2 regions of the Aeromonas rivuli genome follow, and region 1 is predicted to be linked to the other one. Evidence: predicted binding sites of a transcription regulator. Region 1 holds the regulator's gene; the other holds the start of a gene.
What was found. The regulator sigma-54, encoded in region 1, starts transcription at its own class of promoters, with help from an activator protein. The targets are predictions, from matches to a motif close to TGGCACNGTTTTNGCTT.
Positions count from the first base shown of each region.

Region 2: fliE (flagellar hook-basal body complex protein FliE) is a predicted target of sigma-54. The motif match lies at 1,619-1,635, and genes of this name have one in related genera.

Region 1 is NZ_CP079742.1:465,111-469,273, reverse strand. Features, by position in the region: gene rapZ (RNase adapter RapZ) at 3-869, opposite strand; gene ptsN (PTS IIA-like nitrogen regulatory protein PtsN) at 917-1,363, opposite strand; gene hpf (ribosome hibernation promoting factor) at 1,366-1,653, opposite strand; gene KYK33_RS02105 (RNA polymerase factor sigma-54) at 1,675-3,114, opposite strand; gene lptB (LPS export ABC transporter ATP-binding protein) at 3,180-3,905, opposite strand; gene lptA (lipopolysaccharide transport periplasmic protein LptA) at 3,909-4,163, opposite strand, start outside.
Region 2 is NZ_CP079742.1:3,005,714-3,009,876, reverse strand. Features, by position in the region: gene befA (beta cell expansion factor BefA) at 249-1,025, shown strand; gene KYK33_RS13855 (hypothetical protein) at 1,171-1,545, shown strand; gene fliE (flagellar hook-basal body complex protein FliE) at 1,675-1,992, shown strand; gene fliF (flagellar basal-body MS-ring/collar protein FliF) at 2,102-3,802, shown strand; gene fliG (flagellar motor switch protein FliG) at 3,795-4,163, shown strand, end outside.

The sequences.
Region 1 (4,163 bases):
CATCAATGTTGCGGATCGCGTTTGTCCAGGGTGCGATGGCGGATCTGCACGTTCTTGCCGAGCCCCTCAAAGGTGCGAGCCAGCTGTTCGGCGATAAACACCGACCTGTGCTGGCCACCGGTACAGCCAATGCCGACCGTGAGGTAGCTGCGGTTGTTGCGCTCCAGGGCTGGCAACCAGGTCGCCAGCATGTTCTCTATCTGCAGGGTGAACTGCATCACGTCCGGCTGACTGGCCAGGTAGCGAGCCACGGGCTCGTCCTTGCCGGTAAAGGGCTTGAGTTCGGGGATCCAGTGCGGATTGGGCAGGAAGCGGGCATCGAACACGAAGTCGGCATCCTTGGGAATGCCATATTTGAAGCCGAACGACTCGAACACCAGCACCAGCTCGTTCTCTTTCTTGCCGAGCACCCGGGTCTTGATGAGCTCGCTCAGGTCATGGATGCTGAGGCTTGTGGTGTCGATGCGCAGGTCGGCGCTGGCCGAGATAGGCGCCAGCAGATGGGTCTCTTCACGGATCGCCTCGTCCAATGAGAGGCGCTTGCGAGACAGCGGGTGCAGGCGGCGGCTCTCGCCATAGCGCTTGAGCAGAGTACTGTTCTCGGCATCGAAGAAGAAGCTGCTGTACTGCACCCGGCCATCGTTGCGCACCTGAGCAAGCAGCGTCTCTAGCCGCTCCGGATCGCTGGGCAGATTGCGCACGTCTATGCTGACCGCCAGCTTGTCGTACTGACTCTGTACCGACACGATCAGCTGGGGCAATAAATTGACCGGCAAGTTGTCGACACAGTAATAACCGAGATCTTCCAGCACCCGCAGGGCGACTGTCTTGCCCGACCCGGATCGGCCACTGACTACGATGAGCTGCATCTTGCGCCCTCCCACAACAAGGATTGATTAGAGCTGAGTGATGCCCATCAGGCGGAGATCATGATCTGGTAGAGATCATCATCGCTGCTGGCCTGGCGCAACTGGCGGCACACCGCCTTGTCACCGAGCTTGGATGCCATCAGGGAGAGGGTCTTGAGGTGCTGCTTGCACTCGCTCTCCGGCACCAGCAACGCAAACAGCAGATCGACGGGCTGATTGTCGATGGAGTCAAAGGGGATGGGTTCTGCGAAGGTCATCAGGACGGCCGTTGGCGGGAACTCGTCGCCGATACGACCGTGGGGAATGGCGATCCCGGCACCTATGCCGGTGCTACCCATTTTTTCACGGGCAAGCAGACATTCAAACAGGGCCTGGCGTGAGGTTCCCAGCCGCTCGGCGGCCAGTTCGCTGATGATTTCCAGGGCGCGTTTCTTGCTGGTACAAGGGACCGCACTCTTGGTGCAGTCCCGACTCAGTATGTGTTCAAGTTGCATAGTTATTTTTGATTTAGCTTGTCTTTGTGCTTGATGATCTGTCGATCAAGTTTGTCGAGCAGGCTATCTATCGCAGCATACATATCTGCATGTTGTGAGTTGGCGAACACTTCGCCCCCGCTGACGTGTAGCTTGGCTTCGGCAATCTGGTTCAGTTTTTCTACGCTCAACACCACGTGAACATTGTTGATCTGGTCAAAGTGACGCTCGAGTCTGGCAAACTTGTTATTCACATAATCACGTAGTGCTTCGGTGATCTCTACGTGGTGTCCGGTCAAGTTAATTTGCATAACGTCTTCCTTTTGTTTTGCCTAAACCAGGCGTTTGCGCTGATTGGACGGTGGTATCAACAAGGATTCACGGTATTTGGCGATCGTGCGTCGTGCCACCATAATACCCTGTTCGGCCAACAAATCCGCGATCTTGCTATCACTTAACGGTTTCGCCGGGTTCTCCGCCGTCACCAGCTTCTTGATCAGGGCGCGAATTGCAGTCGATGAACATTCACCTCCTCCTTCGGTATTGACGTGGCTGGAGAAAAAATACTTCAGTTCGAAGATGCCGCGCGGGGTATGCATGTACTTCTGGGTAGTCACCCGGGAAATAGTCGATTCATGCATCTCCACCGCCTCGGCGATGTCGTTGAGCACCATGGGTTTCATGGCCTCTTCGCCATATTCAAAGAACCCCTGCTGCTGCTCCACGATGCAAGTGGCAACTTTCAGCAGCGTCTCATTGCGGCTCTCCAGGCTCTTGATGAACCATTTTGCATCTTGCAGATGGGAGCGAATGAACTGGGTATCCTGGCTGGTACGCGCCTGGCGGGCCATGGCCGCATAGGTCTCGTTGACCCGAATGCGCGGTGCCGAATCCGGATTGAGCTCCACCACCCAGCGATTCTGACGCTTGATGACGGACACATCCGGGATCACATACTGGGAGTCACTCTGCACCACCCTGTTGCCGGGCCTCGGCTCGAGCTGCTGGATAAGGTCGATGACCTCCTTGAGATCCCCCTCCTTGAGGCGGGTCTTGCGCGCCAGGGTGCGATAATCACGATTGCCCAGCAAATCCATGTGCTCGCCAATCACCTCCCGCGCCTCGGCCAGCCAGGGCAGATCGGGGCTGAACTGACCTAACTGGATCAGCAGGCACTCTTGCACCGAACGGGCGGCGATGCCCACGGGATCGAAATGCTGCACCCGCTTGAGCACGGCTTCCACCTCGTCGAGCTCTACCTCAACCTCTTCGCTGCTCACCGCCTGCCGGATATCCTCCAGAGGACTGGTCAGGTAACCGGACTCATCAATGCCATCGATGATGGCCAGGGCGATGGCGGCATCGACATCGCTGAAGGGGGTGAGTCGCATCTGCCACAGCAGGTAGTCCTGCAGGTTCTCGGTGGTTTCCCCCTGATAGACGCTCTCTTCCCCCTCAAAGACGGGCCCTGCACTCTGGCCAGTACCGGCGGAGTAGACATCATCCCAGCTGCTGTCGACCGGCAACTCGTCAGGCATCTGTTCCTGCGCCATGGCCTCGCTGCTGTCGAGCTGACTCTCGTCTTGCTTGACCTCGGCATGGGTCTCCTGCAGCTCGGCCTCTTCTTGCTCGAGCAGGGGGTTGTTATCGAGGGCTTGCTGGATCTCCTGCTGAAGTTCCAATGAGGAGAGCTGGAGCAGACGAATCGCTTGTTGTAACTGTGGCGTCATGGTCAATTGCTGACCGAGGCGCAACTGGAGTGTCGGCTTCATCTACGTCGGGATATCCTTATATTCAGCGAGGCGGTCATCAGGCAGCAAAGGGTGATTTCCCCTTACTATAGACTGAATTGATCGCCCAAATAGACACGCTTGACCTGTTCATCGGCCAGGATCTCGGCGGGAGTGCCTTCCGCTATCATCTGGCCATGGCTGACGATATAGGCCTTCTCGCACACGTCCAGCGTCTCCCGCACGTTGTGGTCGGTGATAAGCACACCCAGGCCCCGCTCCTTGAGGTGCTGGATGATCTTCTTGATGTCGATGACGGAGATGGGATCTACCCCGGCAAAGGGCTCATCCAGCAGGATGAAGCGCGGTTCGGCGGCCAGGGCACGGGCTATCTCGACTCGGCGTCGCTCGCCACCGGACAGGCTCTGGCCCAGGTTGTCGCGAATGTGGGTGATGCTGAACTCTTCCAGCAGCTGTTCAACCTTGTCTTCACGCTCCTCCCGACTCAGCCCCTTGCGGGTCTGCATGACCCCCATGAGGTTGTCATAGACGGAGAGGCGACGAAAAATGGACGCTTCTTGCGGCAAGTAACCGATGCCATTGCGGGCACGGATATGCATGGGCTGCAGGCTGATGTCCTGCTCATCGATGGTGATAAGGCCCGCATCGCGCTGCACCAGGCCAACAATCATGTAAAAAGAGGTGGTCTTGCCCGCACCGTTCGGGCCGAGCAGACCCACGATCTGGCCAGTGCCCACTTCCAGGCTGACATCACTGACCACCATGCGCTTCTTGTAGCTCTTCTGCAGCCCTGCTGCTTTCAACACGGCCATGGTTTATTTGTCCTGCTTCTTGTCGGCGGGCTTGTCGAAGTTCTCAACCTGATCAGGCAGGAAGACCGTCTTGACGCGATTGGTCTCCCCCTTGCTCTCGGCGATCATCTTCTGCTTGACGATGTCATAGCGAATGAGGTCGCCGTTGACCTGGCTGTCCTCCTGCTTGAGTTCACCGTTGCCGGTAATGGTCACCAGGCGGTTCTTCAGCTCATAGCGGATGCTGTCACCGTGCGCATTGACCGGCTTGCCGTTATC
Region 2 (4,163 bases), 1.8 Mb from region 1:
TGGTCCACACAGGGGGAGCCTTGGCTCCCTCTTCTTATCCCCATGACCATGTCTGCATCCCGGCTGACGAGCCCCTCCAGGTTGGGATGCCATTGCGGATCCAGCTCCTCTTCTCAACAGGATGCCCTGCTAACTGTCCGGATAACAGACACTTGCTACTCTCCAGGGCTGTGGCGACGCCCCTGGCGGTGTATGCTAAAGGAAACGCAGTTTCTCGCCCCTGGTGGGCATTTGATATGGAGATAGTCATGAAGATGCGAACTCTGCCCCTGCTCATGGTAGCGCTGGTGGCCATGCCCGGTCATGCGGATTGGGACAAGCTCAAGAGTGCAGCCTCCGACCTCGGCGACGCGGTGAGTGAGACCAGCAAAGAGGCGTGGCGTGATGTCAGCGATTTCTCCAAACAGACTTGGGATTCAGCCTCCCAGTGGGGAGAAGAGGCATTCAACACCGCGGGGGAGTGGACCGACAAGAGCATGGCGACCAGCAAGGAGTGGTTGACGGTTGCAGACAAGAAGCTCGATGAGATGGTCGAGCCCAAGACGGCCGAGCAGGCACGTACCGCCCTCGATACCATGGCCGATACCGCCCTGGTGCGGCTATTCAACGAGCAGCCCTCCGCCAAGTTGCTGTTTGACCAGGCCTATGGCTATGCGGTCTTTGATTCTCGCAAGTTCTCCCTGATGCTCAGCACCAATCAGGGCGCCGGGGTGGCGGTCAGCCGCCAGAATAACAGTCGCACCTACATGAAGATGTTTGGCGGTGGCCTCTCTGCCGGTATGGGCGGAAAATTCTATCAGCAGGTGATCCTGTTCGAGAACAAAGCCAAGTTTGATGGATTTGTCCACCAGGGCTGGGAAGCAACCTCCGAGGTGGGGGCAGTGGCTGGCAAAGAGAGCGCCGAACTGACCGCCAAATACAATGGCGGCATGGCTATCTACCAGATCGGTGAGAAAGGGCTCTTGCTCGACGCCAGTGTGGCGGGTTCCAAGTACTGGCTGGATGACGATCTGAACAAGTCATGATCACCCGCTGTTCAGCAAGGAGTTTTTCTGGTTTTGTGTTGAAATTCTGGCTGTTTAAATAGCGAGTTTTCCAGTAAAAAGAGGGCCTTGTGCCCTCTTTTTCTATGGGCATCCCAAAATAGCATCGCGAGACAAGGAGTGCAGTATGGCGCAGGAACCGGATCAGGCAGCACGGGATGCGACTCAGGGCCAACAACGGGAGTGGGACAGACAGAGTATCTATCTGCGCCTTCCCCAAGAGAGGCCCATGGCCTTCTGGGTCTGGGGGGATCGGGTTGATCCTCTCTCGCCTCGTCCTGAACTGTTTGATTATGATGGTGATTTCGGTTGGGGCCAGGAGAGTGACGGCTGCATGGCGCTGGCGGTTGCCATCGTCGCCAAGCTGGTCGAGGTGGGTCTGGTGGCCCCCGAGCTGGCCACTGCCAAGAGCCGCTATCTCCATGATGAGGTCTTGGTCAAATTGCCCGCCGATGAGCACAGGGATCTGCACCTGAGTTATCTCCGATTGTTGCTGGGCTAAGGCAGCCCGGGCTCGGGCGCCGGAGCTCACCCGTCGGTGCCCGCTTGCCCATTTCTCCCTCGATATCCCGGATTGGCACCCTAATTGCTTATCTTCTGCCAGCGTCAATGATTTGTCTGGGGAAGAGTGATGGAAATAAGTGCAAGCAGCCTGATGCAAGAGATGCAGGCCCTCAAGGTGGAAGCGGGTATTCCTGCCGTCAGCCAGCCAAGCGGCCACGTCAGCTCGGATTTCGGCCAGCTGCTGCAGCAGGCCCTCGGCAATGTGAACGGTTTGCAGGGCACTGCCAACGATCTGCGTACCCGGCTCGACATGGGTGACAAGTCGGTGGATCTCTCCGATGTGATGATCGCCGGTCAGAAAGCCTCCATCGCCTTCGAGGCGACGGTGCAGGTGCGTAACAAGATGGTCGATGCCTACAAGACCATCATGAACATGCCGGTGTAAGGGGTTGATTTTGCTATTTGGCCAGGTACTGGAGAGCGCATTTTCCCTCCTCGCTATCCCCCTCTTTCATGAACCTCATGAACCAGACCAGAAGATAAGGATCTGACCCGTGGCGAACGATCAAAATGGCGATCTGCTGATCAACCATGAAGGGGCGAGTGCCCTCGACGAGAATGAACAGAAGAGCTCGGCGCTGGGGTTTCTCTCCAACAGCGATGTGCTGCGCCAGATCACCCTGATCCTGGGGCTGGCCATCTGTCTGGCCATCGCCGTCTTCATCTTGCTGTGGGGCAAGGAGCCGGAGATGCGGCCCCTTGGCACCTATAGCACCGAGGAGCTGGTCTCCACCCTGGATTATCTGGATCAGCAGAAGATCCCCTATCAGGTCGATGGCAAGAGCGTGCTGGTCAGCGCCGAGAACTATGGGGATATCCGACTGCGATTGACCCGGGCAGGGCTCGGCACCAACAGCGTCAGCAGCAACGATGGCGAGGCCATCTTGCTCAAGGACTCCAGCTTCGGGGTGAGCCAGCGCATGGAAGCCGAGCGCCTCAAGCTCAGCCGCGAGCGCCAGCTCGCCAGCGCCATCGAACAGTTCCAGAACGTGGCCAAGGCCCAGGTGCTGCTGGCCATTCCCAAAGACAACGTGTTCGCCCGCAACGAGCGCAAACCGAGCGCCACCGTGGTACTGAGCCTCAAGGGCTCGGCCCTGGGTCAGGGGGAGGTGGACTCCATCGTCGACATGGTTGCCTCCGCGGTCCATGGCCTGGAACCGACCCGGGTCACTGTCACCGATCAGAGTGGTCGCCTGCTCAACTCCGGCTCCCAGGATCCGGTCTCCGCCCAGACCCGCAAAGAATTTGCCATGCAGCAGAAGCAGGAGCTGGAGTACAAACAGAAAATTGACGCCATCCTGATCCCCGTGCTCGGCATGGACAACTACACCGCCGAAGTGGACTTGGCCCTGGACTTCTCCCAGCAGGAGCAGACCCGCAAGACCTACAACCCGGACCTGCCTGCGGTGCGCTCGGAGATGACCCTGGAAGAGAACAGCGCCAGCGGGGCCAATGGCGGTGTGCCTGGCGCCCTCTCCAACCAGCCACCCGCCGCCTCGGGGATCCCGGAGAAGGTCGAAGGGGGCGAGAGCAGCACCAGCGCCGGTCGCTCGCGCAAGGAGGCCACCCGCAACTATGAACTCGATACCACCGTCAGTCATACCCGGCGCCAGATGGGCGGCATTCGCCGCATGACGGTCTCGGTGGCGGTGGATTACAAGTCGATCACCGGGGCCGATGGCGCCGTCACCCGTGAGCCGCGCAGCCAGACCGAGATTGATACCCTGCGTCGCCTCATCAGCGGCGGCCTGGGGTTCGATGTGACCCGGGGCGACAGCCTGGAAGTGGTCGCCATCCCCTTCAACCGTCCCGAGCTGGATGTGATGCCGGACCTGCCCATCTACGAGCAGCCCTGGTTCTGGCGCGCGGTGCGCATCGCCGCCTCTGTGCTGGTCATCATAGTGCTGATCGTGACTGTGGTGCGGCCCATGCTCAAGCGTCTGCTCTACCCGGATGTCAGACCCGATGGCGAACTGGATCTGGACAACAGCATAGTGCTGGGCGGCGACGACGAACTGAGTCTGCTGGCGGCCCAGGCCGAGGCAGAACCCATCTTCGGGGTGCGCGATGGCCACCTCAAGCTGCCGGATCTCCATCGTGATGAAGACTTGCTCAAGGCGGTGCGTGCCCTGGTGGCGAATGAACCGGACTTGGCCGCGCAGGTCATTAAAGAGTGGGTAACCAAAGATGCCTGAAGAAAATAAGAATCAAGTGACCGGCAACGACATCAGCGATGGTCAGCGCCAGATCCTCGAGCAGATGACGGGGATAGAGATGGCCGCGGTGCTGATGCTCAGCCTCAACGAAGAGGATGCGGCCCAGATCTTCCGCCACCTCGAGCCCAAGCAGGTGCAGCGGCTCGGCATGTCCATGGCCTCCATGTCCGATTTCAGTCACGACAGGGTGGCGGCGGTGCATCGTCAATTTATCGACGATATCCAGAAGTACACCAACATCGGCATCGGCAGCGAAGATTTCGTGCGCAAAGCCCTGGTGGCGGCCCTGGGTGAAGACAAGGCCAGCAACCTGGTGGATCAGATCATCCTGGGCTCAGGC